Regions from separate parts of the Sporacetigenium mesophilum DSM 16796 genome, predicted to be linked through region 3. Evidence: riboswitches for the same ligand, from Rfam matches in the RefSeq annotation. Region 3 holds a riboswitch; each other region holds the start of a gene.
The links. A riboswitch is a leader RNA that binds a small molecule or an ion and turns the genes downstream of it on or off. The one in region 3 is predicted to bind cobalamin.
Positions count from the first base shown of each region.

Region 1: linked by a shared signal. The riboswitch ahead of BS62_RS13820 (precorrin-2 dehydrogenase/sirohydrochlorin ferrochelatase family protein) and the one ahead of BS62_RS01850 (ABC transporter substrate-binding protein) in region 3 are both predicted to bind cobalamin.
Region 2: linked by a shared signal. The riboswitch ahead of BS62_RS04235 (energy-coupling factor transporter transmembrane component T) and the one ahead of BS62_RS01850 (ABC transporter substrate-binding protein) in region 3 are both predicted to bind cobalamin.
Region 4: linked by a shared signal. The riboswitch ahead of BS62_RS13740 (cobyric acid synthase) and the one ahead of BS62_RS01850 (ABC transporter substrate-binding protein) in region 3 are both predicted to bind cobalamin.

Region 1 is NZ_JCANUR010000023.1:16,450-25,138, reverse strand. It holds gene cbiQ (cobalt ECF transporter T component CbiQ) at 1-587, opposite strand, end outside; gene BS62_RS13840 (energy-coupling factor ABC transporter substrate-binding protein) at 571-867, opposite strand; gene BS62_RS13835 (energy-coupling factor ABC transporter permease) at 842-1,594, opposite strand; gene BS62_RS13830 (cobalt-factor II C(20)-methyltransferase) at 1,629-2,336, opposite strand; gene BS62_RS13825 (sirohydrochlorin cobaltochelatase) at 2,363-3,148, opposite strand; gene BS62_RS13820 (precorrin-2 dehydrogenase/sirohydrochlorin ferrochelatase family protein) at 3,164-3,742, opposite strand; cobalamin riboswitch at 3,850-4,030, opposite strand; gene hemB (porphobilinogen synthase) at 4,089-5,054, opposite strand; gene cobA (uroporphyrinogen-III C-methyltransferase) at 5,074-6,582, opposite strand; gene hemC (hydroxymethylbilane synthase) at 6,572-7,477, opposite strand; gene BS62_RS13800 (cobalt-precorrin-6A reductase) at 7,506-8,261, opposite strand; gene cobJ (precorrin-3B C(17)-methyltransferase) at 8,258-8,689, opposite strand, start outside.
Region 2 is NZ_JCANUR010000003.1:8,485-17,173, forward strand. It holds gene BS62_RS04210 (YdcF family protein) at 1-337, opposite strand, end outside; gene BS62_RS04215 (DUF4430 domain-containing protein) at 746-1,435, opposite strand; gene BS62_RS04220 (DUF4430 domain-containing protein) at 1,450-3,642, opposite strand; gene BS62_RS04225 (ECF transporter S component) at 3,729-4,430, opposite strand; gene BS62_RS04230 (ABC transporter ATP-binding protein) at 4,442-6,103, opposite strand; gene BS62_RS04235 (energy-coupling factor transporter transmembrane component T) at 6,105-6,968, opposite strand; cobalamin riboswitch at 7,096-7,272, opposite strand; gene BS62_RS04240 (EAL domain-containing protein) at 7,338-8,132, opposite strand; gene BS62_RS04245 (ABC-F family ATP-binding cassette domain-containing protein) at 8,360-8,689, opposite strand, start outside.
Region 3 is NZ_JCANUR010000001.1:370,241-376,309, forward strand. It holds gene BS62_RS01830 (DUF3892 domain-containing protein) at 52-285, shown strand; gene hutG (formimidoylglutamase) at 427-1,437, shown strand; gene BS62_RS01840 (ABC transporter ATP-binding protein) at 1,570-2,373, opposite strand; gene BS62_RS01845 (FecCD family ABC transporter permease) at 2,374-3,426, opposite strand; gene BS62_RS01850 (ABC transporter substrate-binding protein) at 3,450-4,397, opposite strand; cobalamin riboswitch at 4,529-4,704, opposite strand; gene nhaA (Na+/H+ antiporter NhaA) at 4,867-5,991, shown strand.
Region 4 is NZ_JCANUR010000023.1:1,506-10,194, reverse strand. It holds gene BS62_RS13755 (pyridoxal phosphate-dependent aminotransferase) at 1-663, opposite strand, end outside; gene cbiB (adenosylcobinamide-phosphate synthase CbiB) at 673-1,620, opposite strand; gene BS62_RS13745 (cobyrinic acid a,c-diamide synthase CobB) at 1,622-2,974, opposite strand; gene BS62_RS13740 (cobyric acid synthase) at 2,985-4,508, opposite strand; cobalamin riboswitch at 4,742-4,922, opposite strand; gene BS62_RS13735 (AIR synthase related protein) at 5,103-5,846, opposite strand; gene BS62_RS13730 (ECF transporter S component) at 5,856-6,356, opposite strand; gene BS62_RS13725 (histidine phosphatase family protein) at 6,392-6,997, opposite strand; gene cobS (adenosylcobinamide-GDP ribazoletransferase) at 7,035-7,802, opposite strand; gene cobU (bifunctional adenosylcobinamide kinase/adenosylcobinamide-phosphate guanylyltransferase) at 7,807-8,367, opposite strand; gene cobT (nicotinate-nucleotide--dimethylbenzimidazole phosphoribosyltransferase) at 8,382-8,689, opposite strand, start outside.

The DNA.
Region 1 (8,689 bases), on a different contig from region 3:
AATATCGCTAAGGATTTGTAAGATGTTCTTAAATTTATGTATCCAAACCTTAAGTGCTGAGATATATAAAGTTCTTGAATTTCTTCTAAAAATATAAATATAAATCTATAAACTAAGACTGTTATCTCTATAGCAGTATTAGGAATATATAATTTTTTTAATATCAAAATCATTTGATTAAAAGGTATTGTTAAAACCAAAAAATAGGTACATGTTAAGCAGCACATAGATCTAAGCAATAAATTTATAGATATATTTAAAGATAAACTGGATACTCCTATATAAAATTTATATAATTTGATATTAATTATAAAGTCAATTGGTTCTTTAGATATAGAAATCAATGTTGCCATAATGCTAAAAATTAAGAAATATATAGGTATGGCAAGTAACTTCATATAATATTTAAAATCTATTTTAGCTAAGAATATTATACTAAAACTCATAAGACCCATAACTATTGCAAAAAATACTCTATTATTAAAAATTATAGATGCCATTAATAGTATGGCACCTATTGTGAACTTTAAGATAGGATTTGCATTTAACAATCCATTGTTATATGCATATTTATCTATCGCTATCATTTTTTTTCTTTCCTTTCATATAACCTAAGTAATAACATATAATTCCTGTTCCTAAAGATGCTTGAACAGAAAATAATAGACTTTCTATTTCACCACTTTGAGGTTCATATATGCTACTGACCCAAGGTTTATAATTAGGATCTATTTCTGTTATAAGTTCTTCTGCTTGCCCGTCTGCCCCGCCATATTCAGCATTTTTATTTATAATCAAAGGAGATCCTATAAGTAAAATTGCTATTAAAACTAAAACTATATTATTGTTCGTTAATCTCTGTTTCATATTTATATTCATCTCCAATCACTCCTTCTATCTTATTCTGTAATAGTAAGTTATAAACTACAGTTGTCAATATTCCTTCAGCTATTGCTATAGGTATCTGAGTTAAACAGAATATAGATAAAAATTTAATTAAAGATACTGTTACTCCTCCATTAGGGTCTGGAAACGCTAATGCTAATTGTATAGATGTTATTGTATATGTAGCTAAGTCCCCTATAGCAGCTGATGTAAATACACATGTAGCATTTTTTATGTTTCTTTTTTTCATAAACTTAAATATTAAATAAGATATTATAGGGCCTACTACAGCCATAGAAAATGCATTTGCCCCTAAAGTTGTTATACCACCATGTGCCAATAACAATGCTTGAAATAAAAGTACTATTGTTCCTACTACAGACATAACTCCTGGTCCAAAAAGTATAGCTCCAAGGCCTACTCCAGTTGGATGAGAACTACTTCCTGTTATAGATGGGATCTTTAGAGCCGACAAAACAAATACAAATGCTCCTACCAGTGCTATTAATAGCTTTTTGTTTGGGTCATTTTTAAATATCAATCTAAGATTTTGTAATCCTCTTATAAAAAAAGGTATAAAAATAATTGACCATATTAGTGACCATTTAAATGGTAAAAAACCTTCCATTATATGCATAGCTAATATATCTGTAGGATTTAATACAACTAATAACAATCCTACTGTTAATCCTAATTTTAAATTTTTCATATACTTATCCCCCTGAGACAGAAAGTCCCATAAACTATGACATTTTTTGATCTTTATTTATTAGTATAGTTGAAAAGTAAGATACTTTTTTACTAAGATCTATCTCCCTTAAGTTTTTGTATACCTTTTCACTTCCTAATGATGAGTTGCTAACTAAAATAGCATGATCCATAAGATTATTTTTTTCTATTTTATTTATTATTTGTTCAAAGTTCTTGTATACTTTCATAAGAACTATAGAACTATAATTTTCTAATGCATAATCTATCTTTTCCTCATCTGTAGTACATGGGATTATTATAAGAGGCTCTTTATCCATAACCAATGGGAAATTTTGATTCGATGCTATATTTGAGAAAGAAGATATTCCTGGTATAGTATCTACCTCAATCTTACCTATTAATCTTTCCATTATATACACATATGTGCTATATATCATAGGGTCTCCTAAGGTTATAAAGCCTACATTTTTACCATCTTCAACATCCATTTGTATTTCTTTTGCAATATCGTCCCATGCATCTATTTTTTCAACGCTATCAAAGTTCATCGGAAAATGCTTTTGTTTTATTTCTATTTTATCGTTAAGATAAGGTTCTACTATAGATAATGCTAAACTCTTTCCTTCTTTTTGTGCCTCTGGTGTATATAATATGTCTAGTTTTTTCAAAGTATCCACGGCTTTTATTGTAAGTAAGGAACTATCTCCAGGTCCTGTTCCTATTCCATAAAACTTCGTCATAAGTATTTCCCCCTAAATTAAATATTTTATATTCCTTCTTCTTTTATTAAATCGTTTATATGAGATACAAATATATCTTGTATTTTTGAATTTTCTCCTAGGCCCTTAAGATATACTTCTACATCAAACCCTTCTTTTTCCAATATGCTTTTCCAAGAATCTTCCTCATCTGAAGCCATATCATTTATTGCATGATCTCCTGCGACTAACATAAATGGCATTAGTATAGCCTTAGATATATTGTTTTTTCTTAACCTAGTTATAACATTTTCTAATTCAGGATATCCTTCAACAGTTCCAACATAAGCGTTTATATTAGCTTCTTCTAACATATAATTTAAACAAGTATAAGATGAGTGAGCTTCATGAAATGTACCATGGCCCATAAGAACTACCGCCTCATTTTCTTTTAAAGTAGGTACTTGCAATTTTAGAGCATTCGTAGTTTTTTTGTAGTCATCTATAGTTGTAAGCAATGGCTTACCTAATGATAATTTTTCAAATTTACATTCAAATGACCTTACTTGATTTTTAAGTTTATCAAATTCCTCTCCATTTATTATGTGAAGAGTTTGAACTATAACTTCCTTATATCCTTTTTCATATAATTTTTGTAAAGATTCAACTGGATTATCTATATATATCTTATCTCTATTCGCTAACTTTTTTATTATCATATTAGATGTAAATGCCCTGAACACATCATATTCATCAAAAGTTTTTCTTATCTTATTTTCGCAAGCTTCTATATTTTTTTTTCTCGTTTCAGGATAACTTGTTCCAAAGCTTACTACTAATATAGCTTTTTTCATTTTATATCTCCCTTGTCAAATTTCTAAATTCCTAAGTTCTTCTATTGTCATATTTATTAGATTATTTAATAAATATCTTTTCTCATCATTATTTTCATATTTATCGATAATTTTACTTCTTATATTACCTAGTAAATTCAAATACTCTTCATAATCATCACTATATTGTTTTTCTATATCTTTTTTTATCTTTGATGCAAGAGATGGGCTTTTGCCATTTGTTGATACACTTATAACTAAATCTCCTCTTTTCACTATAGAAGGTACTATATAGCTTGACAAGCCTGGGTTATCTACTACATTGCACAATATGTTTTTCTCTTTGCAATATAAACCTATTTGTTCATTTAAATCTTTATCATCCGTGGATGCCACAACAATATAACTATTTTTTATATAGTCTTCTTTATAAAAATCTCTTATTAGAATTACTTTATTTTCTATATTTTCTAATTCATCTATTATAGTTGGAGATATAACCTTTACTGTACATCCAAATGATATAAAGCTTTTTACTTTTCTATAGGCAACTTTACCTCCACCTATTACTACTATTTCTTTATCTTTTATATTTACCATAATCGGATAGTACATATTATCACTCCTATAAAAAAGTCCTAACCTTTAAAGGCTAGGACTTGTAATTTACACAGTAATATTTCAATTTCTGCATAAAGCCACACCCTCCACCCCGAAGGCCTTACTTTGGTATAAAATAGGTAGGTCTCCTGGCTTGGTATCAATCTACTTCCTTACCTTCCCATGATGCTAAATCACAGTGGTTAAATAAGGGTTCGTCAACCTTACAGTAGCGGGGGCTGCAGAGGATTTTAACCTCTTTCCCTTTTAATCTTTGCAAGAACCTAATTTATAAACATTTTATTTTTCTAACTTTACTTAATCATATGCAATTGTATAATTCAAAATACTTAGGTAACTACTATCTTTTAAGTAATTTAGCTAAATCTTTTGCAAAATACGTTATTATCATATCTGCTCCAGCTCTCTTTATAGAAAGTACACTTTCATATATAGCGCCTTCATTTAATAGTCCATTTTTAACAGCTAGTTTAAGCATTGAATATTCCCCACTGACATTGTATGCTGCTAAAGGTGTATTGAAGTTGTCTTTAACCCTTCTTATAACATCTAAATAGGACAATGCAGGTTTTACCATTACTATATCCGCACCTTCCTGTATATCAAGTTCAACTTCCATTAAAGCTTCGTTAGTGTTAGCTGGATCCATTTGATAAGTTTTTCTATCTCCAAATGATGGTGCTGAATGTGCCGCCTCTCTAAACGGTCCATAGAAATTTGATGAATATTTTGCGCTATATGCCATTATAGCAACGTCTTCAAATCCACTTTCATCTAAAGCTATTCTCATAGATTCTATTCTTCCATCCATCATATCAGATGGAGCAACCATGTCAGCTCCAGCTTTAGCATAACTTATTGCTATTTTTGATAAGTACTCTAAAGTTTTGTCATTATGAACATGTCCACATTCTGTAAGTATTCCACAATGTCCATGGCTTGTATATTGACACATACATATATCTGGTATAATGTACATTTCTGGACATACCCTCTTTATTTCTCTTATGCCTCTTTGAACTATTCCATTGTCATTGTAAGCTTCTTTTCCGTATTCATCTTTTTCATCTGGAACTCCAAATAATAGTATATGTTGTATTCCTAAATCTTTTAACTCTTCTATTTCTTCTTTTAATTTATCAACTGATAAATGATAAACATCTGGTAGTGATGGTATTTCTTTTTTTATATTTTCCCCCTCTACTACAAATAAAGGATATATTAAATCTTCTATATTTAACTTCGTTTCTCTTACTAAATCTCTTATTGCTGAATTTGCTCTTAATCTTCTTGGTCTTCTAATCATTTCAATCGCTCCCTTGTATTTATATGTTTATGTCTTTTGTTATACAATCTAGCATTCCATCTATTGTGTATTCATCTGCTTCTTTATGAACTTTCAGTTTATAGGATTCTATAGTTTTAGAAGTTATAGGGCCTATAGATATTAATTTTGTACTAGACAATTTATTTATATTATCAATACCTATTATTTTCATAAAATTATTTACAGTAGATGAACTAGTAAAAGTTATGTAATTTATGTTGTTTTTGTCTAGTAATTTTAATATTTCATCTTTATTATTAGATTCTACAACAGTATTGTAGATATGAATGTTTCTTACGTTACATATTTCACTTAATTTTTCTACTAAATAATCCCTTGCATTAGATGCCCTAGGTATTAATATATTATCAGATTCACTTAGCTCATCTTTTAATACTTCATATATTGATTCTGCAACATATTTTGGTGGCACTATATCAGCTACTATTCCTTTAATTCTTAATTCATTTGCTGTAGCTGGTCCTATTGCAACTATCTTAGCATTGTGTAATTTTCTTAGATCAACATTCATTTTATACATTTTTTTAAAAAATATATCTACAGCATTTTGACTTGTAAATATTATGTAACTGTAATTTTCTATGTTATCTATTCCTTGCTCTAGTTCTTCGTTTGGACTTATTTCATCTATTTTTATAGTAGGAAATTGTATAGCGTTTCCTCCTAAATCATTTATCTTTTCTACTAAAGTACTGCTTTGAGATCTTGCTCTAGTTACTACTATATTTTTACCAAATAACTCTTTGTTTTCAAAGAAATTTAATTTTTCTCTTAAGTTTACAACATCTCCTACAACTATTAAGCTAGGTGGTTTTATATTTTCTTTTAAAGCTATATCGTATATATTTTCTAATGTTCCTGTAACTACTTTTTGATTATATCTAGTTGCCCAATTTATAATAGCTACTGGAGTATTTTTATCTTTTCCTTCTTTTATTAAATTTTTGGATATTTTATTTAAGTTAGCAACTCCCATTAAAAACACTAATGTTCCTTCAATATTAGATAAAGCATTCCAATTTAAATTTTCATTTTCATCATCTTTTAGGTGACCTGTTATTACATGAAATGAAGATGCATAATCTCTATGAGTTATAGGTATACCTGCATAGCAAAGTCCTCCAATTGCAGATGTTATTCCTGGAACTACTTCAAAATTTATGCCATTTTCTAATAAATATTCTCCTTCTTCTCCACCTCTGCCAAAAACATAAGGGTCTCCGCCTTTTAACCTAGTTACAATTTTACCTTCTTTTGCCTTTTTAACTATTACATCATTTATTTCATCTTGTGATAATGTATGATTACTCGATGCCTTACCGACATATATAATTTCACAATTTTCTTTGGCTTCATTTAAGTAATTTTCATTTGCTAATCTATCATAAACTATAACATCTGCCTTTCTTATACACTCTATTCCTTTTACTGTTATTAGTTTATAGTCACCAGGACCTGCCCCTACTAAATATACTTTACCACTCATAGCATTCTAGCTCCTTTAAAACGATTTCTGCCAATTTCATACCTAATTCCCTTTCGTTACCTACTTGTCCATTTATGGATTTTTTGATAAGTACATTACCTTCTTCATCTCCTAATAAACCAGTAAGCTTTAATTCTTTTCCTTTTATAGTGCAATAGGCTCCTATCGGTATGTGGCAACTTCCATTAACTCCATCTAAAAAGCCTCTTTCACATTTTACTTGAATATTTGTGTTTTTATCTTCTATTGATTTAATAATTTCATCTATATAAGAATGATCTTTTCTTATTTCTATAGCCAATGCCCCTTGAGCTGGTGCTGGAATAACTATATCCATTGGTATATAGTAGCTTATTCTATCATTTATACCTAATCTATGCATCCCTGCGGCTGCTAACACCACTCCATGTAAACCTTCAGTTTCTATTTTTTTTATTCTAGTATCTACATTTCCTCTTATAGAAACAATATTTAAATCTGACCTATATTTTAAAAGTTGATATTTTCTTCTTTTACTCCCAGTTCCTATCTTTGCTCCAATTGGTAATTCGTCTAAAGATTTATATCCTTCCTTTAACACTAGTACATCCCTTGCATCTTCCCTCTTTGGTGTATATGAAAATTTAAGTTCTTCTGGAAGAGAAGATGGCATATCTTTCATACTATGTACTGCCATATCTATTTCTTTATTTATAAGCCTATCTTCAATTTCCTTTACAAATAACCCTTTATCCCCTATTTTATCTAGAGATACATTTTGAATTATATCTCCCTTTGTTTTTATTATTTTTATTTCAAATTCTACTTGTGGGTTATGTTTTTTGATTTCATTTATAACCCAATTAGTTTGACTTAGAGCTAACTTACTTCCTCTAGTTCCAACTATTATTTTCATAATAATGTCTCCTTTTTAACTCAATTGATTAAATAGACCTTATAAAATTGATTAAATCATCTTCACTATTTACAATTTCAGGATAGTGTATTTTAGGCCTAGTTATAATTATACTACTTATACCTAATTTTTTACATGGACTTATCTTTTCTATAAATCCACCTTCATTTCCACTTTCCTTTGTTATTACAATGTCTATATTGTAATCTTTATATAAAATTTCATTTATTTTTTCACTAAAAGGGCCTTTCATAGCTATTATATTATCTGCATTTAATCCTATATTTTCACAGAGTTTTATAACCTCGCTAGTGGGGAGTACCCTTGCAACTATATATTTATCTTTTAAATTTTCTACAAAGTAATTTAAGTTTTTGCTACCAGTAGCTATGAATATTCTTTTTCCAATTTTATTTGCTACTTTACAAGCTTCTTTTATGTTTTCAACCTTAATTACCTTTGGATCATCTATATCATCTAATATAGACTTTCTTTCATATCTTATATATTCTGTTTTTGTTTCATAGCTAGCATTTATAGCAGTTTGAGAAACCTCTGCTGCATATGGATGTGTTGCATCTATTATAAGTTTTATATTGTTGTCTTTTATATATCTAACCATATCATCTTTGGTCATTTTGTTTATTAATATATGATTTGTATATTTAGATGCTAAGTCTTTTCCATATTTAGTTGTTACAGATAATATATATTCTAACCTACTATTATTTAATAGCTCACATATACTTAAACTGTCAGAAGTTCCTCCAAAAACTAATATCATACATTATACCCCCTAGGAGTTACCATTATATCGTCATGTATAAACGTTGACTTATTCCCTATTATAACTATAGTAGTCATATCTACCATTTCATAATTCATATCTTTAAATTCAAATATAGTTTTAGATTCCCCTTCTCTTCCAACGTTTTTTACTATTCCAACAGGAGTAGTTGGATTTTTATATTCTTTCATTAAATCAAAAGCTCTTTCTAAATGACCGCTTCTTCCTTTACTTCTAGGATTATATAAGCATATTACAAAATCTGCTTTAGCTGCACATTTTATTCTTTCTTCTATAACTTCCCAAGGAGTTAAAAGGTCACTTAAACTTATATGACAAAAATCATGCATTATAGGTGCTCCGAGTATTGCAGCTGCACCTATACTAGCTGTAACTCCAGGTATTATTTTAACTTTTATATCTTC
Region 2 (8,689 bases), on a different contig from region 3:
CAATCAGGATATCATCAGAGTTGACATTGTTTTTAATAGCATAATCTCTTGCAACCTCAGATTCAGCATACTTATTGCCTTTACCCTTACCTCCAGTAAAAATAATTTTATCTACATAATCATTCTCATAAAGCCAGATTGAATGATTTATCCTCTCACGTAAAACAGGAGATGGTTCATCATCCCAAGCAGCGGCGCCAAGTACCACAGCCACATCAGTTTTAACTAATTGAACTTTGTCACTAAAAGTCCAAATGCTAAAAGCTGAATAGCTAATAAAAATAAAAAAAATGACTATTACGGTAAATACTAATTTTAACCTATTATTTGAAGTCAATTTGAATCAGTCCTTTTACAATGTTAAATTGGTTGTTATTGATATATTTGATTTTCTTCTCTCCACTCTAGGCTTACCCTTCTCAAGATATAGGAGATAAGCTTCGTTCATTTCAACGATTCCTAAGATTTTTTCAAAATCCATTTGTATTTGTTACATCATATAACAATCGTTCATTCTATTTAAATATCAACAGAATTATTTAGCCCCGCCTATTATTTATTAAGCTATTACACAAAATTATACAACTTTACAATAAACTATAGTTTGATTATATACTAAATATAGCATTACTTATAATACATTTAAACCTATACACTCATTTTTTTGAAATTTCAACACCGAGTTAAAATATAGCCTATTTAATATAAAAAGCTGTACTGGATTTTAACCCAATACAGATTCTTATTAAGCTCCTTCTTTAATGTATTTCCATAAAACTACATCTCCATCTTGTAACTTATAACTTCCACAACTTACTCCAGGTTTAGTAAAGGAACCGCTACCACCTTTTTGTACGTAGTATACCCATCCGCTAGTTGGGCCTTCAGCTTTTTCACTTAATCCGGCAATAGATGCAATATACATTGCTGGTCCAAACCCTGTAACTTTATAGTCAACACCTTTACTATCTAATGCACTAGTAGTTGCTTCCCCAACTGAGATATTGCTAGCATTTATACTTTTAGATAATATAGTCGAACCAGTTATGCCATTTTGTACAATAACTTTAGAACTCTTTGGTTGAGGTTGTGTTTGTTGTTGTGGTTCTTGTGTTGTAGTAGTTTGTTGAGTTGCCTCTATTTTTTCTTTAGTATCTACTGTAGCGTTTTTATTTTCTATAGATTTATCGCTATCTTGTTGTGTGTTTTTGGTATCAGATTTAGAAACATCTTCAGTGTCATTAGTTATTTCTTTGTTATCATTTGTACTTTTTTCAGAATCAGTTGCTTCAGAACTTGAGTCTTTCACTTCACTTTCACTTGTTTGGGCAGTTTTAGAACTACTTGAGTATTTGACCATTTCTGAAATGAAAAACATTCCCGAACATAGAAATATAGCTATTAATATTACAAGTATCTTCTTTTTATTATTCATAATTACACCTCATATTAGAAATCTTTTCTAAACATAAAATAAGCTCCTGCTGCAATAGCCCCTGTTGCTAATGTTATTATTCCTGAAGTAATAGGTAACTTAGATTTATTTGACTTTGAAGCATCTTTGACATCTTTATTTTCATTTATTGCTGTAGTTTTCATTAGGTCTGCACTCTCAAGTTGCTCTTCTGCATCTTCAACTTCATTAGAAGTATTTTCGTCTTCTATTGAGTTATTATTATTTGTTGTAGGATTATTACCTGTATTTTTAGTTGGTTCTCCTTTTGTATCAGTATTCAATTTGCCGTAAACAGCAAGTTCCTTTGCATTTATATTGCTGTCATAGTAGTTGTGTTTACCATTTTTATAAAACTCATTTAACGATATAAGAGCTCTAAGTGCCTCTTCTGTAGCCATATAGTCGTTTCCACCATCTTGAACATGTTTGTACTGACCATTACTTCCTTTAAATGACATTAAAGCAGTTATTAAATTATTTCCACCCTTCGTAAACTTAGCATCTGTTGGATCTATACCTACTGAAGTTAATCCTAATATTGAAACACTAACTGCTTCAGATGATTCTCCACCTGAGAAGCCATCATCATAATAACCACTTACATTTTGTATATTTGATAAAGTATTTACTGCTTCATCTATTGTTGTTTTAATATTAGAGTCATCTTGCCAGTTAGATAGTGCTAAAACTGCAAATCCTACTAAATCAGGTTTTATAGGGGCTTTTCCAGATAAAGACCATCCTAAATTTCCATTTTCATCTGTAAATGATTTATCTAATAGTTCATTTTTGAGGTCGTTTAGTTTGATCTTATAGTTTGTATCACCTATATTACAATAATCGTATACAAATATACCAAACATAACATCCATTACATCAAACTTATTTATATCTCTATTAAATAACTCTTTTACTAAGTCATGACCATTAAAGTTATATGGTGTATATCCTTGACTTACAAGATACATTATTAATTTTTCAAGTTCAACATTTGTATAATAATCTAATCCTTTTTTAGGAACATTCTTATTAAAATTATTTATCATATAATTAAAATATTCCTTACTTCCTTTTATTCCTAATTTATTTAAACTTATTGCTGACCACTCATCAATATTATTTTCTTTAAGATATTTTGCTGTTAAATTCATTTCTTCTGCTAGATTGTAATCTTCAAATAATAATTTTTTATATATTATGGATATAGTTTTTGTAATTTCATTTCCTGCGCTATCCCTTGCATAAATTGATATAGTATTTGATCCTTCGCTAAGAGTAACTATATATTTACCGTTATTATTTGGATTTATTTCTTCATTATTTGACTTAACAATAGGAGTAATATTTCCATCTAGCTTATCAGTAGTAGTTACATCCAAAGCATATTTTGATGAATATACTGTCTTATCTTTTAATTGTGGGTTTATAATAGGTGGCTGAGTATCTTTTCCTTCTACTGTTATTTTGCAATAAGGCGTTGATATCATTGGAGTCTCTTTTATGACTTTCTCAGCAGTTACTATATACTCGTCATCTTTCTTAAATTTATCAGTAGGTATAGTTACCTTACCTTCATTATCAGTAACTAGACCATCAATTTTTTGCCCATTTAGCAATATACTTGCACCTTCAACCCCTTTAGTATCCTGACCAATTAGTTTAAGTTCAATGGGTTTATTGCCATCTGTTGCAACATCTTCTCTATTAAAATATGAATATTTATAATCAAAATTTTTCCAATCTGGCACAAAATATTGAACTATATAATCACCATTATTTATAGTTTGCTTTCCAACTCCGCTACTAGCGTATCCGTTGTTAAATGCAAAAGCCCAGTATCCATTTGGATAATTTTCATTGTAGTTATCTATACCAGCAATACTTGAAATTGAGGCTCCCCATTGAGCATTATCTGTTATTTTATAACTTATTTTATTATCCTTAAGTGCTTTTAATATAGCATGAATTGCCATTGTATTACCCTGATTAGTTGCACCATAAGGTGTTAAATCATAATTTGTAACATTAACATTTGTTTTTTCTAGTATTGTCTTACCCCCAGCTACTACTTTTACAGTTACATTTACAGAGTCATTACCTTCTGCATTTGCAATAGCAGGTATATAGGCAACTTGTGATAATACAATACTAAGTGTTAAAATCAAACTCAAAATAATCTTTTTCATTTTTTCTCCCTCCAATTATTTAATTTCCAACTGCTAACCTTGAGCAAGGTCCCATCTGGTCGTTGGCGACATGAGCGCAGAGAATTTTAATTTAAATCCCCTTCTTTTATGTAAGTAACCTCAAGCCTTCTTTTATATCTAAATAAAACTTTTCTCAATATATCGTAAAATATTATTGAAAAAGTAAAGTTACCAACCCCATGTAAAATGTCAAATGTCAAACTAGCTAAATAAGTTGCAACAACACTTTCCATAGTTATAGGTTTTACAAATGTAATGAGGTTCCAGAAATTCATAATCCAACCAAACATAAAGCCAAATGCAAAACATGCTATTGCAAACTTTAAAGGACTTACATCTTGATTTTTCTTTCCCCAAAATCCGCATATCATACCTATTATTCCCCAGGAAAACATCTGCCAAGGAGTCCATGGACCTTGCCCCAAAAATATATTTGATAAAAATGCAGCTGAACTTCCAATTAAAAAACCTTGATAAGGACCAAACACATACCCAGATAATGCAACCAAGAAAGTAACTGGTTGAACATTTGGAATTAGGGCAAATATAACTCTTGAAACAGCTGAAAATGCACTTAAAGTAGCTATTATACCTATTTCTTTTGTTCCTAGTGAACTCTTCTCGAAGTAAAAATAACTTAAAAACAATATTGCAAATACACCTAATGTAAATATCAATGAAAATCCACTTTGTATATTTTGATTTAATGTAAGTACCATTAAAATTACAATCACTACTGCTGTTAAAACAATATATAATTTTTTCATAATAACCACCTTTAAACTACAGAATTCATATAATTACAACTAATAAAATCCAAAGCTTCTTCTTCAGTAAATATAGAGTTGTCAATATTCTTAAATAGCTTATTTATTGTTGTGTTATAATAAATTCCATCACTTAAAACCTCGTCTCTACTTCCATCTGCAACTATTTCCCTATTAAACATAAGTATAAATCTGTTGCAATAATTAGATGAAAATTCAACATCATGGGTTATCATCAAAATAGTTGTACCTTGGTCATTGAGATTTTTAAGTACTTTACCTAGTTTGTTTTTTACTTCTAAGTCTAGACCCCTTGTAGGCTCATCTAGAAGTAGTATCTTAGGCTTCATAACCAATATTGAGGCTATAGCCAACCTTTGTTTTTCCCCACCACTTAAATCTCTTGGATTTTTATCTTTAAGATGGTAAATATCTAAATCTTTTAAAGTATTATTTATAATTTCTTCATCAAATGAGTTAAAGTTATCTAGTGTAAACTTAAGTTCCTCATAAACACTGTCTTTTGAAATGTACTCACTTGGATCTTGAGAAACATATCCAACTAACCTTGATAGCTCTTTTCTATTTGTTTTTTTGACTTCTTTGGAATTTATTTTTATACTTCCTTTGTATTCCTTAAGTCCCATAATACTTTTTAATAATGTACTTTTTCCTGAACCGTTTGCCCCCATAATAGAAACAAATTCACCTTCTAATATATCAATATTTACATTATCTAAAACCTGAAGACTATCATAAAATGTATTTAACTTTTTTATACTGATAGTTGAGTTTTTATCATTTTTATCTTTTGTAAATGCAAATTGACATTTATTAAATTCATCCTTATTATTAAATTCGCCTTCTAAATAATTTCTAGCATCTTTAAAGTCTTTTGGAAGGTATCCTATATTATTCTTTTTGAAAAATCTTAAATAATCTGGCATAAATCCAATCATATTATTAGAACATTTACTAAAAAATTCATTTATATTTTCAAAAACTGTAAGCTTATTATTTTCCATATATCCAATTTTGTCTGCAACATCAAACCATTTATTTACTCTTTGTTCTATTAAAACTATAGACATTCCAAGTTCTGTATTTATTTTTCTTACTAAATTAACTATAGATTCTGCAGATGGGGGATCCAGTTGTGACGTTGGTTCATCTAAGACTATACACTTTGGCATGTACGCTATAGCCGATGCAATTGCAACTTTTTGTTTTTCTCCACCAGACAATGTGTTTATGTTTCTATTTGCTAAATGTAGTATGTCTGCAAATTGCATAGCTTCCCATACTCTTCTTTTTATAACACTCTCATCCACACCTATATTCTCTAACCCAAAGGCCATTTCTCTATGTACCTTGTTCATCATAAGTTGTCTTTCTGGATGTTGAAAAACCATAGTTATTTCTTTAGCTCTTTGACTATGAGACATTTTATTTATATCTTCACCTTCTATATTTACATATCCTTTAATACTTCCACCATAAAAACTAGGAACAGTTCCAACTATAGCCTTTGCTAAAGTTGATTTCCCTGAGCCTGATTTTCCCGTAACTAACAATATATTCCCTTTATTTAGCTTAAGATTTATATTGTCTAAAGTTAGTTTATCTTCTAAAGGATACTTGTAACTTAAATCTTTAATTTCTATATAAGCCACACTAATCATCCTCCCCATATAATATCATTGAAGTTGTTATAAACACTACAATCGCAAATATTGATGCAGTTGCATAATTAAATATATTTGTTAAATAAATTCCATCATATACATCAAAACTTACCATTTTAAAATACATTCCTATACAATAAGTTATTAAAAGAACTATTGATGAAAATATAATTAAAAAATCAAATTTATTAAATCTTTGTCTTTCGTATATACTCCTGTTGCTACTTAAAAATCCCCTTACATATGCGGCTTCACTTATCTCAAAGGAACTTTCTAAGGAGTTGTCTAATAAAATTGAAAAAACAGGTACATAACTTTTTGATTTTTCCTTAGAACCTTTTTTATCAAAATTTACTCCTCTTACTGTATATACATCTTTCAAACTATTAAACCTTTTTTTAAGATCTGGAACAAGTTTGAATCCTATCATAAGCATAAGAGTTGACTTTGGCATTTTAGTTGAAAAATAAGAAACAGCCCTGTCTGAATCTATCATAAAGTCAAATGCCATAAAAATATATGTTACTGACAATAACTTAAAGGCCATTGTTATTGAATATATAATAGATTCTAAAGTAATTTTTCTACTCATTATGTAAAATAATATTGTTTTTCCTTGGCTTACAAAGAAAACATTTATTATTGTAATAACAATTACAAAAGGTATAAAATATAGAATTCCCATTTTTAACTTCTTAGTGTTTTTTGTAGATATAAATAAAGAAATTAACAAAGTATATACTGAAATAAGTATAGCTGGATTATCATTTGAAAAAACCATTATCATTATAGTTAAAAATAAAACTATAGGTGTAATAATATGAACATTTCCGAATTTTCCGTCATTTTCCAACAAAATTCCTCCTTGTATAAAAATTTCGCTTGAATATAAAATAGCCCATTAACTGCGAGAGTTAATGGGCTAAGCTTAATGTCTAATTAAAGGCAAGACCTAACACACTCTGTATCTTCCGCAGAGTAAAGTGTTAATAATATAGGCAGGTCTTCTGACTCAAGTATCATAGCTTTTACACGTCTTCCCAGATTACTCCAGTGACATATGTGCAAAGCTCCTCTCTTACAGCGGCGGGACCGTTCAGGAATTTCACCTGATTTCCTTTTAATAAAAATAATTAACCTATATATTTTATATTTAATTTTCGAATATTTCTTATATAAATTATACCAAATATAACTTACAATTTCAACATAACTTTATTTATTAAGCAAGTACTTCTCTTGGTCTTCCTAAATAATATCCCTGACCATAGTCTGCACCAAGGTTTATCAAAACATCTAACTCTTCCTTAGTTTCTATACCTTCACATATGATTTTTGCCCCTATGAACTTACTAAATTCAACCACTGTTCTTACAAGTTCTTTTTTATTGCTACTTTTGTCTATATCTCTTATAAAATTCATGTCTATCTTAATATAGTGGGAAGGTACAGATATAAGCAAATTATTATTTGAATATCCTGAACCATAATCATCTATTGCAAGCTTTACACCAAAGTGTCTTATTTGTTCAAAAGAATTATATAGTTTTTTCATATCGTCAATAGGAACGTTTTCCGTCAATTCCAAAACTATATTTTTTCTAATGTCAGGTTCTATCTTTTGTAACAAATCAAATACTTCATCTGTATTTTGTTTTAAAAACACAGGATCTATATTTATAAATAGATTTTTATCTTTTACTTCAAATTTTTCAAAAGAATTTACTGAATTTTGAACTGCTAATAAAATAAATTTTTGTACGTATTTAAATTTATAAACATCATCTATTACTTCTTTAATGTTTTTATATTTAGTATTTTTTGTTCTTGATAAACTTTCGTAACCATAAGTAGTTCCTGTTTTTAAATCTACTATAGGTTGATATACACAATATAATTCATTTTTGTTTAGAAGCCTTTTTATACTAAGCATTCTAAACATCCTTTTTCTAAATATAAAATATGCTATTACTAATTCTATTAATATTAATGCAATAATATCCATACTACTTTCCATCTATAAAATCCTCCACAAAATACATACAGTTTACTAGACGATATGTATATTCCATATTCGACATTTCAAAACATATATTGAGATTAAAACCCCTAATTCTATTTTAATATATAATATAGAATTTATAAACAATTTCTGCAAATAATACTTATAAATTAGTAAAAATAACCATGTATACTTTAATCAATAACAAAAAGGATCGTAGATTTTTACTACGACCCTTTAGTTTACTTATTTTTTTGTGCTTCTATTTTTTCTGATAGATCATTTAAATAGGTCCATCTATCGTATTTTTCATTTAGTAATTCTTCTGTCTTTTCTTTTTCATTTAACAAATCTTGAAGTTTTACAAAATCCATAGAATTCTTTTCTATTTCCTTTTCTAAATTCGATATTTTATTTTCGAGATTTTCTATTATCTCATCTATTTCATCAAATTCTTTTTGTTCATTATAAGTGAATTTTAGTTTAGTTTTATTAGTATTTACCTTAGTTTCTATCTTTTTTTCTTCAATTTTTTTATTTTTAGTTTCCTCTTGAACTGGTTTTTCACTTTC
Region 3 (6,069 bases):
ATAAAATATCTTCTAATACTAAATATAAATAAGTATAAGGGAGATGTTACCATGAATGATAAAACAAAGATAGTGAAAGTTAGAAAAAATAATCAAGGAGACATAACTGATGTTATGCTACAAGATGGAAATGTATATGCAATAGAGGATGCTATAATGATGGCCAAGGATCATCGTATAGAGGGTGTAAATGTAGGTAAGGCTAGAAATGGAAGAGAGTATTTAAGAAGCAATCCAAATGAAGACAAAAGCGATAATCTAGATAATATTCCAACATTTGAATAGTTATCCTAAAATACCACATTTACTCAATGTGGTATTTTTTTATTATTGAAAAATATATAAAATTAAACTACTATTAATGATAGATAATATTCATAAAAAATATACTAAGCATCTTAGCATAACATAAAACGGGAGGATACCATGTTTAGCTCAAACTATAAGATAACAGAAGATGAAGTTTGGAAAGGTAGAGTAGATAGTGAAAGTAATTTTGATGCATTTAGATGGCATCAATGGGTTAAAAATATCGACTTAAGAGAAAAGTTAATCCCATACGATGGTAAACTAGGCTTTGCATTTATAGGATTTTGCTGTGATGAAGGGGTTATGAGAAATCAAGGTAGAGTAGGAGCTGCTAATGGCCCTTTAAGTATTAGAAGGGAATTAGTTAATCTGCCTTGCTGGTTTTCAAAAGATGTTAAACTTTTTGATGCAGGAAATATATTCTGTGAAGATTGCACCTTAGAAGAAGCTCAAGAATTACTTTCAAAAGCTATAGAAAAGATTTTAAGTTTAAATCTTTTTCCAATTGTTTTAGGTGGGGGCCATGAAGTTGCCTTTGGACATTATAACGGATTATTAAATCATTTGTTAAAAACTAATGAAAAGCCTAATATAGGAATAATAAATTTTGATGCCCATTTTGATTTAAGACCATATCCAAATGGTGGAACATCAGGAACAATGTTTAGACAAATAGCAGATATATGCAAATATAAAGATATAGATTATTCTTATCTTTGCGTTGGAATACAAAAACGTGGGAATACAGTTGAGTTATTCAAAACAGCAGACAAGCTGGGAGTTAAATATATATGGGCAAAGGATATTGCAGATAGCGGACATTGGAATGTAATAGATAAAATAGATGATTTTATGAAATCAAAAGAGCATATTTATATGACAATATGTACTGATGTATTTTCATCAGCTTTTGCACCTGGTGTAAGTGCACCACAACCATTAGGCCTAGACCCAGAAAGAGTGCTAAAACTTATTAAATATATATTAAAATCTAATAAAACAATAAGTTTTGATATAGCAGAAGTATCACCGAGATTTGACCAAGACAATACTACTGCAAATTTAGCTTCGACGTTAATTTTTTCTGTAGTTAATACAATAGCTAAAATTCATAGTCTAGATATCTAATAAATAAAAAAGGTCCTAGATACAAATTGTATTCTAGGACCTTTTTTATTACAAGGAAATTATAATTTCCAACTGATAAACTTGAGCAACAAACCTGCTTTTCAGGCCGCTAAGACATGAGCGTAGCGATTTTTATAAGGATTTAAAACCTGATGAAACTGGAATTATATGAGGTTTTCCATTTAAGGGGTTTTTAATCATTATTACATCCATATTATATATTTTCTTAATATTAGTCTGTGATAAAACTACTTCAGGTTCACCAACTGAAGCTATTTTTCCTTTATCAACTAATATTAAACAATCGCTATATTGGGAAGCTATATTTAAATCGTGAAGTACAGTAATAACAGTTATATTACATTTTTTATTTAGAGATTTAATAGTATCCATTATTTCTATTTGATGGTGTATATCTAATTGTGATATAGGCTCATCTAAAAGTATAATATTACTTTCTTGAGCTAATGCCCTAGCAATAATAATTCTTTGTCTTTCTCCACCACTTAAATTTTTTATATTTTTATCTTTTAAATGCCAAGTATTAGTTAATTTCATTGATCTTTCAACAATTTCAATATCTTTTTTACTTTCATTTTCAAATCTTCTAAGATATGGAACTCTTCCCATTAATACAACATCTATAGCAGGAAAGTCAAAGTCAACACTAGTATCTTGGGGCACATAAGCAAGCTCTTTGGCAAGGTCTTTGTACTTATGTTTGACAATATCTTTGTCTTCAATATAAACAGTGTTTTTATTTGGTTCAAGTGTTCTTGAAATATTTTTTAAAAGCGTAGTTTTTCCTGAACCATTAGGTCCTAAAATACTATAAAACATACCTTTTTTTATATCTAATGAAATATCACTTAATATATTTTTATTATCTATACTATAATTTAAATTTTTTATTATAATTGAATTATTTTTTGCCATCTAAAACACCTTCTTTTTGTTTTTATAAAGAAGATAAATAAAATAAGGAGCTCCGAAAAGTGAAGTAATAGCACCTACTGGCATTTCAGTTGGAGACAATAATGTTCTTGCAAGGGTGTCTGAAATAATCATAAAACATCCACCTGCTAATGCTGAAAAAGGAATTAATACTCTATTATCAGAGCCTGTTAGTATTTTTACCGAATGAGGAATTATAAGACCTACAAATCCAATAACACCACTAACAGATACTGAAGAAGCTACTAATAAAGAAGATATAAGTAACATAATCTTTTTTAGTTTTTCAACATCAATTCCTAAGTTTTTGGCTGAGTCGTCTCCTAATAAAACGATATTTATATCTCTTGAAAAAAACATAACAAAAATAGATAGAGGTATTGTAATAAATAATAGAAAAATAACCTGAGACCAACTAGCAGCTGAAAGACTACCCATAGTCCAAAAAATTATTTTATCAATTTCATTTCTATTAAAGATCATTAATATTGATATTAAAGATGACAAGAAAAAACTAACAGCAACACCTGCTAAAAGTAAATTTATTGTAGATGCCTTATTCCCAACCCTTGCTATGTTATAAACTGAAACTGTTGTTATTATAGCTCCAATAAAAGCTGCTAAAGCTACACCGCTGATTCCTAAAAGCATTGTCTGAATGCCAAATACTATGGAAACAGCGGCACCAAGTGCAGAACCAGAGGATACACCTAGAACATATGGATCAGCCATTGGATTTTTAAATATCCCTTGGTATACAGCGCCAACCAATGAAAGATTTATACCAACAAGGGCTGCCAAAATTATCCTTGGTAATCTGATTTTTAATATAATAACACTAGAGGATAGTTTTATATCATCTATATTAACAAATTCATTAATAATAGGGATTTTAGAGGCAATAATTCTAAAAGAATCAGTAACTGAAACATCAGCAGAACCTAAAGTTATAGAAATTATAATTAAAAGCATTAAAATTCCTATACCTATAGCAAATAAACCTGTATAGTATTTTTTCTTGTCATTAAAATTCATTATAATTCCTTCTTTCAACTATTTTACTTAAATAATTCTGGGTGAATAACCTTTGCAAGTTCTTCAAGACCTTCAGCAAGTCTTGGTCCTTGTCTGTCTAGTTTACTATTATCTACTTCAAATACTTTTCCTTCTTTAACAGCTCTTAGATCTTTATATCCATTTGTTTGAACAAATTCTGATTTTAATTTTGCTGGGTTTATTGGACATATTATTATATCAGGGTCGTTTTCAACAACACTTTCAAGACTATATTTCCAACCAGTAACGTCTTTTGCAATATTTAAACCACCAGATTTATCAATAGCTGCTGATATAAAAGTTTCGCCTGTCGCAGTATAATCTCCATACTGACCATAACTTACAACATAATAAATTTTTGGATTAGTTTTTGCATCTTTAACCTTAGTTTCTACTTCGGCAATTTTGTCCTTCATTCCTTTAATTACTTTAGTTGCATCTTCATTTTTATCTATAATTTGACCAACCTTCTTTATTGAAGTATAGGCGCCATCAAAGTCTTCTTGTTCAATTATTACAATAACATTTATACCTAATTGTGCTATTTTATCTATAATTTCTCTTTTAGTAAGTGAAGATGCTAAAACAACATCTGGTTTTAATTCAACTATTTTTTCTATATTTGGCTCTGTAATATCCCCAATTGATTCAACATTTTTTACATCAGTAGGATAGTCACAATAATCAGTTCTACCAACCAATCTATCTAATGAATCAAGTGCTGCAACTGTTTCTGTCATATTTGGAGATAATGATACTATTCTTTCAGGTTTTTTGTCTAAGGTAACCTTTCTGTCATATGCATCTGTAAATTCTAGTGGATATGTAGTGTTTGTAGTATTTTCAGTTTTTTCAGTATTAGTAGTAGTACTAGTACAGCCTGTTAATAATGATGAAACCATAAAAATACTTAAAAATAATAGTGCGACTTTCTTTGAAAAACTTTTCATTTCAAATTCCCCCTAATAAAATATTTTTTCTTCCCCCGTATATTGTAAAAAGGCAATAAAAAAAAGACTTGCTCGAAGTCTTAATTTGAATGTACCTAAAAAGGCATGTACATCCATCTCTCCCTCCGAAAGATTTAGTAGTGTATTAGGCAGGTCTCCTGGCTAACGGGTCATCCTTAACTCTCCTTCCCGAAAAAATCAGTGGATAATGAGTTTCGTCACCGTATACAGTAGCGGGGGCTGCAGCGGATTCTAACCGCTTTCCCTTTTAATTCCTTAAAGGAACACCTAACACAATATATTATATTGTACACATTTATTTTAGCTCAGTGATATATTAGTGTCAATGGAATATGGAAATATTTTGAAAATAATAAACATATTTTATTTATATAGAATAGTCATAGTACATGTCTGCATAACATTATATATTAATATATATTTATTATTATTAAATGGGGGAAGTACTATGAGATGTTTGCCGGGAATATTATTAGTTGTATTTAGTTTAATAGCATTAATTGTAGCCAATAGTCCATTTGGATATATTCATAATTATTTTTTTAATGAGATAAAAATATTTAATGACTTTAATGTTCATATGATTGTTAATGATTTTTTAATGGCAATATTTTTTTTAGGAGCGTCTTTAGAAATAAAAAAAGAAGTATTATATGGTAACTTATCAAGTTTTAAAAAAGCATCATTTCCTATAATAGCTGCTATTGGAGGGGTATTAGTACCAGCAATAATATTTATTATATTTAACAATAATACCATTTATATTGAAGGGGTAGGAATACCCATAGCAACTGACATAGCATTTGCTATAGGTATATTTATGATGTTAGAAAATAGATTAAATCATAGATTGAAAATATTTTTATTATCATTAGCAGTTGTAGATGATTTGATATCAATAATGGTTATAGGTGTTTTGTATCCGTCTAACATAGATATTAAGTATGTTTTAATTGCAGCTTTAACAACAGTTATTATATATATTATGAATAAAGTATTTAAAATAAAAAAGACATATATATATATGATTTTAGGATTATTTCTTTGGTATTTTGTACATAAAAGTGGAATACATTCAACTATTAGTGGAGTATTGTTAGGATTAGTTATGCCACTTAATCGCAACTTGGAACATAATATATCAAACTTATCAAGCTTTTTTATATTGCCATTATTTGCTTTATCGAATACAGCAATAAAATTAAACACAAATATCAACTTTGTTGAAGGCAGTACTTTAATTCAAGGAATTATTTTTGGATTAGTTATAGGAAAACCATTAGGTATAATGTTATTTACTTACATAGCGACAAAACTTCATATAACACAAAAACCTAAAAATGCGAGTTGGCTATCAATATTCAACGTAGCTGTACTTGCAAGTATAGGATTTACAATGTCTATTTTTGTATCTGAAATAGCTTTTAGTAATTCAAGTGAAATTACGGATATTGCTAAAATATCAATATTAATTTCCTTAGTTATATCAATAGGTTTATCCTATATAATTACAATTGTTGTAGATTCACTAAAAAGATCGCTTAGACTGAGTTATATAACAAAAAGGTGGTAAATGAAAAATAAGTCGAATTTTATAAAAATATATAATTGACAGTATCATTTTGTGATGTTATTATAAATTTAACAAAAG
Region 4 (8,689 bases), on a different contig from region 3:
ATATCCTAGCCTTATACCTGGAAGTCCAAAAAACTTAGTTACAGCCTTTATAATTATTAAGTTATTATAGCTTTCTATATATTTTACCAAGCTATAATTTTCTTCTTTATGTACGAATTCCATAAATGTCTCATCTACAATTAAGAATTTACTTTCTTTCTTAAGAAATTCTAATAATTCTTTTATGTATTTAACCTTTCCCGTTGGATTATTAGGGTTACATATAAATAAGTATTTAAACTTATTTATATCTCTTTTTATTTGATTTATGTCTAAATCAAATTCATTATTTCCAAAGTATAAATTTATTACTTCAACATCATTTAACTTTGCTGCTCTTTCATATTCAGAAAACGTTGGATTTATTATACCTAAAGGACCTTCAATAGATTTCATAAGAAGATATATTATTTCACTTGCACCATTTCCGGCGATAATAAAGTTAACGTCTACGTTTAGATATTCTGATATACTATTTTTTAATTGTATATAGTTTATGTCAGGATACTTAGTAGAATTTTTTAGAGCTTCTAAAGTATACTTTTTGATATCTTTTGGAAGATATGGATTGATATTAGAACTAAAATCCACTATATCCTTTTCTTTTTTATTATATTTTATAGACATATCCACTATATTTGCTCCATGACCTAAATCTATCATCGTATCCCCCTAACCAAAAATGTAATAAATTAAACTAAATATTATTAAAGCTATGAAAGAGCTTGAATACATTATTTTATTTGTTCTAATTATATCTTCTTCATCTATTTCTCTAATTTTATCTCCTATTGTTGGTTTATAAACACTTTCTCCAAAATAAGTATTTGTTCCACCAAGTTGTATTCCGAGAGTACCTGCTATAGCTCCTTCTGGGTAAGCGCAATTAGGGCTTTTATGATTTTTTCTATCTCTTATTGCAATTTTTATACAGTTTTTATAGTCATATCCTAAAAATATACTAGCTATAGACATAAAAAATATAGTTATTCTTGCTGGTATAAAATTTGCTATATCATCTATTTTTGCAGATGCAAATCCTATTTCAGCATATTTTTCATTTTTATACCCAACCATAGAATCTAGTGTATTAATAGCCTTATAAGCCATAGCAAGTGGTGCTCCTCCTATAAATGCATAAAACATAGGAGATATTATACCATCTACAGTATTTTCTGCTACTGTTTCAACAACAGCCCTTATTATTTCTAATTTACTTAAATTTTTTGTATCTCTTCCTACAATGTAAGATAATTGAATCCTTGATTTTTCTAAATCATTTTCTTTTAATACTTTATATATTTTTATAGCTTCGTCTTTTAAACATTTAGTTGAAAGTGTTGTATATATTAAAATTGAATTTACTATTGTTAGTAAATATATATTAATACTACTTACCTTTACTATTAAATATGTAATTATATACGTAGTTCCAACTGTTATAATCCAAAGAAAAAATCCACCAATTTTTAAATTCTTCTTATTTTTAGCTAACATTCTTATATTTTGCTCTAAAAACTTAATTAAATTTCCAATAAATCTAACTGGATGAGGGAATGAATATGGATCTCCGAATATTAAATCTAATATATACCCTATGAATATACTTATTAAAACCATATCACTTTATCCCTTTTTCCAAAAAATTTATCATAGTATTTAAATTGCTATAAAAATGAGTATGTAAATATGTTGCTAGTGTATGCCCCTTAATATAGCCTCCCATCCAATTATGCGAAACTATTCCTTCTCTTTCCTTTTTCATTAAATAAACGCATTTTTCATCACTTATAAACTCTGAATGATGAAATTCATGACCCTTTATCTTATCTCCTTTTTGTGACAAAATAGTGTCTTCCAAAGCTTCTCCAACACAATATCCAAATCTTTTTAGAGATTTAGTCATTACACTTTTCCCATTAAATATCCCTACCATATCGAATTCACTATTATCTTGATCTACTAGCTTTTCTCCTAAATACATTAGTCCTCCACATTCTGCGTATATAGGTATATTTTTGTTATAAGCATCTTTTATAGATTTTCTCATGTTGATATTCCCTTGTAACTCTTTAGCAAATATCTCTGGAAAACCGCCTCCTATGTATACACAGTTACAATTAGGTAGTTCTTTGTCATATAAGGGACTAAATTTAATAATATTAACTCCCATATCTTCTAGTAAATCTATATTATCTTGATAATAAAAATTAAAAGCTTTATCATATGCTAATGCTAAAGTTAAATCATTAAACTTTGGAATATTTAATTTGAAATTACTATATATAGGTTGAGATTCAGATATTTCTATTAACCTATCTATATTTATATGCTTTTCTATTAAATCTGCAAGTTTATCAAATTTTCCATTTAACTCATCCATTTCTATACTAGGTACAAGACCTAAATGTCTAGATGGCAGAGAAAAATCCTTATTCTTAGGTAAGTATCCTAGAACTTCTATGTCGCAATACTTTTCAACGGATTCTTTTATTATTATAAAGTGGCTTTCAGATGAAATATTATTAACTATTACTCCCCTAATATCTACGTCTTTATCTAATTCTTTATATCCTAGTACCATTGCAGCACTAGATGTTGCCATTGCTTTTCCATCTATTACTAGAATTACAGGACATTTTAGAATTTTTGATGTATATGAGCTAGTACATGAGTTTATATCTACTCCGTATCCGTCATAAAGTCCCATAACTCCTTCCACAATGGATATATCAACATCAATAGAATTTTTATTAAACAGATACTTTATAACTTCATCTTCTAACATATAATTATCTAAATTTCTAGATTCTTTATTTGTTACAAATGTATGATATGAGGTATCTATATAATCAGGACCAACTTTATATGGCTGAACATTTAAGCCTCTATTTTTTAAAGCCTTCATTATACCTATAGATATAGTAGTTTTTCCTACTCCACTATTAGTTCCACCTATTAATATCTTTTTCATACCTTACCCCCTAGGAGTTAATTATTTCATATATTTTATCTATATCAGTATGAGCTCTAACTATATTTGCTAATTTGTCATATTCTATATCTTTAAATTCCTTAAAAGAGGAGACATTACTTTCTACTCTCTCAAGTCCTTTTTTATCTCTTATGTTATTCAGTAAAGCCCTAGTAAAACTTATGTTGTCAAATATTCCATGTATATAAGTTCCAACTACATTTCCATCTTCATTTATTGCTCCTTCTAAAATACTTACATTTTCTTCTAGTCTCATAGTTATAGTATTTAGGTAGCTACATTCATCTGATTTTGTACTTCTTCCCATGTGTATTTCATATCCTTCTATCTTAATTCCATTTAATCCATTTAGATACCCGTTCATATCTTCTTCTATAATAGCTTCTACTTGGGCGGTTATCTTTTCTCCTTCAAATGTAGTTTCTATATCTAATAGTCCTATTCCATTTATTTCTTTAACTCCACATTCTATTCCCTGTGGGTCATATAGCTTTTTACCTAACATTTGATATCCGCCACATACTCCAAATACTAACTTTCCCTTTTTATGTAATTCTATTATTTGTTTTTCTAGTCCACTTTCTTTTATATATATAAGGTCTTCTATAGTGTTTTTGCTTCCAGGAATTATAAGAATATCTGGATCTCCTATAGATTCTCCTCTCATAACGTATCTTAGGTTAACGTCTTCCTGAGTTTCAAATACATTCATATCAGTAAAGTTTGATACATGAGGTAAGTACAAAACCTCTATATCAATAGCCTTATCTCCCTTTTCTTGTTTCATTCTAAATCGATCTGCCAAACTATCTTCGTCTTCTATATTTAAAATACTATAAGGTATAACTCCTAAAACAGGTACTTTTATTATATCTTCTAGCATTTTTAATCCAGGCTCTAAAATTTTTATATCTCCTCTAAATTTATTTATAATTACTCCCTTAACTCTTTTTCTTTCTTCTTCAGTTAAAAGCATCATTGTCCCAGCTAAAGATGCAAAAACTCCACCTTTATCAATATCTCCAATAAGTACTACTGGTGAGTCTGATATTTCAGCCATTCCCATATTAACTATATCATTTTCTCTAAGGTTTATCTCAGCTGGACTTCCAGCACCTTCTATAACAACAATATCGTAACTAGAGCTTATATCTTTATATATATCTTTTATCATATCTTTTAACTCTGGTGCAAAATCATGGTATTCTGCTGCACCCATGTTTTTATATACTTTACCATTTATTATTACTTGAGATTTTTTATTTGTTGTAGGTTTTAGAAGTATTGGATTCATATTTACATGTGGTTCAAGACATGCTGCTTCTGCTTGAAATACTTGAGCCCTACCCATTTCCAATCCTTCTTTTGTTATATAAGAATTTAGAGCCATATTTTGTGATTTAAAAGGTATAACACTTTTTCCATCTTGCTTTAATATCCTACAAAATGCCGCAGTTAATAGACTTTTACCTACTCCAGAACCTGTACCTTGAAACATTATTGATTTACCCATGGAATTTCCCCCTTTATATATAAAAAATTCGCTTCACTCATGTCGCCAACGACCTTGAAAATCAGGTCCGTTGCTCAAGTTTAGTAGTTGGATAATATAAATTATCTATAGACCAGATAATTTATATTATACTTGTAATTAAACAAATCCTAACCTTTATTGGTTAGGATTTGTTTATAGAATATAAATTACTTATTATTATAGACTATAGCGCCACCCTTCACCCCGAAGGTTTACTACTCATGAATTAGGCAGGTCTCCTGGCTTAGCTTCAATCTACTTCCTTACCTTCCCATGATGCAAATCATAGTGGCTTAAATAAGGTTTCGTCTGCTTTACAGTAGCGGGGGCTGCAGAGGAATTTAACCTCTTTCCCTATTAATCTATATAAGAACCTATTTCAGATTTATTAAGTTTTTAACAATTACATTCTAACATACAAAATTGCAATATTCAATATAATAGTAAATTTATACAATTTATGTATATAATTTTTATATAATTAATATTCTTAATTCCTCTTAACTAAAAAGGCTTAAATCTCCTTCCTTATAGTAAGATAGGGGAGATCTAAGCCTTTTCACAGTAATTAATCTATTTCTTTAGTAACTTTCCTATAAAAGTTAAATTTTTCATTTTTTCAATCTCTTCTAAATAATTATTTTTTATTGCAGCTATTAAAACGGTACCTGGACCCGCTGATTTATATAAATCTACAGTAATATCTTTATTAACTTCTAAATTTAAATTATTGTTTATTGCTAATTGCTCGCATTCATACATTATTCCCTTCGAACCAACAGGTACTATTTCCAAAACCCCTTCTATATTTAATAAAATATTAAGATCTTCATAACTAGCAATTTCTTTATCATTATCTAATTTTATCTCATTTCCTACCTTTGGAATTCCTATACTGATTAATTTACAATCACAATTTACATTATTTACTTTCAATTTTTCATTTTCTGCTATACCTATTACTGTTATACCTACTGCAGTTGAATTTGTAATCATATTTTCTTCCGTGCTTCCTGTAAGTGTAACATTATCTATCTTTAAAAGTTTCAGTTCTTCTTTTATCCCTTTTATTATTTCTTCTCCTGTAGGATTCATTTCATTGCAAACTGCATTTGTAATACTTACTACATCTGCACCACTACAAAGAACTTCAAATAAAGCAACTTTAGCAGTATATTTCCCTACTTGAAGTGGAGGGCATTTAAATGAATCTCCACTTTTTAACCCTATTCCACCACAACTGTCACAAGCTATTACCATTGTCTTTTCATTGTCTATAGAGACTAATGTTAGGTCCCTGACTCTATTTATATTCATATAAACTACCTACCTTTGTTTAAACTCCGCCAATGATCTCTTTGGTATGGCGCTGTATATACCTATAGCTACTATTATGTTGGCTAAAGCTGCTAGAGACAATATAGGAATTATAGCATAAGCTAACCCAGGTACATTTATAACTTTAATTAAAAAGTATACTGTAACAGGACCATTTATTATAACTCCCAATAAAGTTGGTACTATCCATGATAAGAATTTATTTTTATCTTTTAAAATTCTATAAGATACTCCAAAGATATAAATTGTTATTGCCATAAAAATACCTATTATTAAATGTATAGGTATTGTCATAGGAAACCCACTTGTGAGCGCTGTCAATAAGTGCCCTAATAATCCAACTATAGCTCCATAAACAGGTCCTAACATAATCGATATTAAAAATCCAGGCATAGAATCAAAGGCTATACTTGAAACTATCTTTATATTTGAACCTATAAAACTCAAAGCTATAAATAGCGCCACTAAAGTAATCTTTTTTGTTTTCATAAAAATTCCTCCTATAAAAAATTCATTATCCCCATTTATCTTAAATGATCAGTATTATTTAGCTTGTGTATTACTGCAAAATCATTTTCAACTTCTATTACACTAACAGAACAGTTATCTATTTTGAAATTCCAATGATGTTCATAGCTTTTCGATAACAAATGAGATATTATGCATCTTATAACCCCCGCATGAGTACATATAAGTATAGATTTACCTCTATTTTCTTTTATAATATTTTCTATATATAAAGCTATTCTATTATGAAATTCTACTAAACTTTCTCCCTTAGGATATTCATATTCAAAACCCAATTTCAACATATTATCAAATTCTTCACTATAACTGCTTTCTATTTCTTTAAATGTTTTTCCCTCGAAATCTCCAAAGTTCAATTCTTTTAAATTATCATTTACTACTATTTCTAGGTCTTTTTCTTTAGATAAATTTTTTATTGTCTCTACTGCCCTTGAAGATGGACTACTATAAATACAATCTATACTATAATCTTTTAAAAAGTTTACAGTTTTTTGCGATTGGCTTAGGCCTAGGCTACTCAATTTACTGTCTATATGTCCAGATAATTTCATATTATTGTTATCGTCTGTTTCTCCATGTCTTACTAGTATAATCCTTACCATATATATCTCCTTTAATTAAGCTTCTAAAAATTCATAACTAAAGCAATTTGTAAGCCAAATATATAAAAATTAAATATATTAATTGGGATAATTCACACCAACATCCAAGTATATCTCCCGTTATTCCATCTATTTTATTAGTTATATATATTGTAAACATTCTTGTTAATATATATAGAACCGGTATAAAAACTATACTGAATAGAACCTCATATATACTTATTTTAATAAGTACGTATGCTAAAATAACAATTAAAATAGTAGAAAATATAGTTATAAATAACCTTTTATTATTTACCTTTCCTATAAATAAATTACCCATTCCTCCTGGTCTTGGTGTCTTGTTTTTATAACAAGAAAATACTATAGCTAGTCTTCCATATACAGGGGTTAATAGTAAAGGATATAATATATCCATACTTACAATACTATAGACAAAACCTACCTTTAATAATATTAAAAACACTATGGCTAGAAGTGCATTAGTTCCCAATCTAGAATCCTTCATAATATCTAATATTTTTTCCTTATTTCTATAACTATATATTCCGTCAAAAGTATCTCCTAATCCATCTAGGTGAAGTCCTCCTGTTAAAAGAACCTCACTCATTAGAAATATTATTGATACTATATATATATCAAATATTTGTAAGGATAGGTATGTTATAGCTAAATAAATCCCCCCTAGAACTAAACCTACTAGCGGAAAATATATTATGCTTTTGTCAAACTCTTCATCAAAACCTGTATCCATGTTTATTGGTATTCTAGTTAAAAGTTGAAGTATTCCTATAAATCTTTTCATATTATTAACCCTTTATTTTCATAGGTATACTACTTACTACAAAGTATACCTCGTCACTTTCTCTAGCTATATATTGATTTATTCTTCCAGCAATATCTGTATAAATTCTAGACAATCTGTTATCTGGAACTATACTCATTCCTATTTCATTTGTAACTATTACTACATATAAATTAGTCTTTTTCATTTCTTCAATTAGAAGTTTCACCTGATTTTGTATATATTTTTCTATTTCATCTACTTCATTTCTGCTACATGTTTCGTAATCTATATCAAATTTAAACATAAGATTGTTAATTAATAAAGTTACACAGTCTAATATAACAGTCTGATTGTTTTTTTCTATCTCTTTTATAAATTTATATATATCTTCATATACCTCATATGTAGTCCAGTTTTTAGGCCTCATCTCTTGATGTTTTTTTATTCTATCTTTCATACCCTCGTCAAATGGTATCGATGTTGCAATATAAGCAACATTATTTTTTTGTGCCTTACACAACTTTTCAGCATAAGAGCTTTTTCCTGATCTAGCCCCTCCTGTTACCATTACTATATTGCTCATAATGTTTACCTCCGCTATATAACTATCTCTGTTTGTGCAAATGTAGCCATATTTTTATAAGTGTAATTAGCTGCCTCTATTATATTAAATGCTAGTGCAGCACCACTTCCCTCTCCTAATCTCATATCCATATTAAGCATGGGACTTAAGCCTAATAATTCTAACGCCTTAAAAGATCCTGCCTCTGATGAGTGATGAGATGCTATCATATATTTTTTAGTTAATTCATTTAAATTATAAGCTAATAATGCTGATGCATACGATATAAATCCATCAAGTACCACAGGAACTCTATTAGCACTAGCACCTAATATCACTCCTG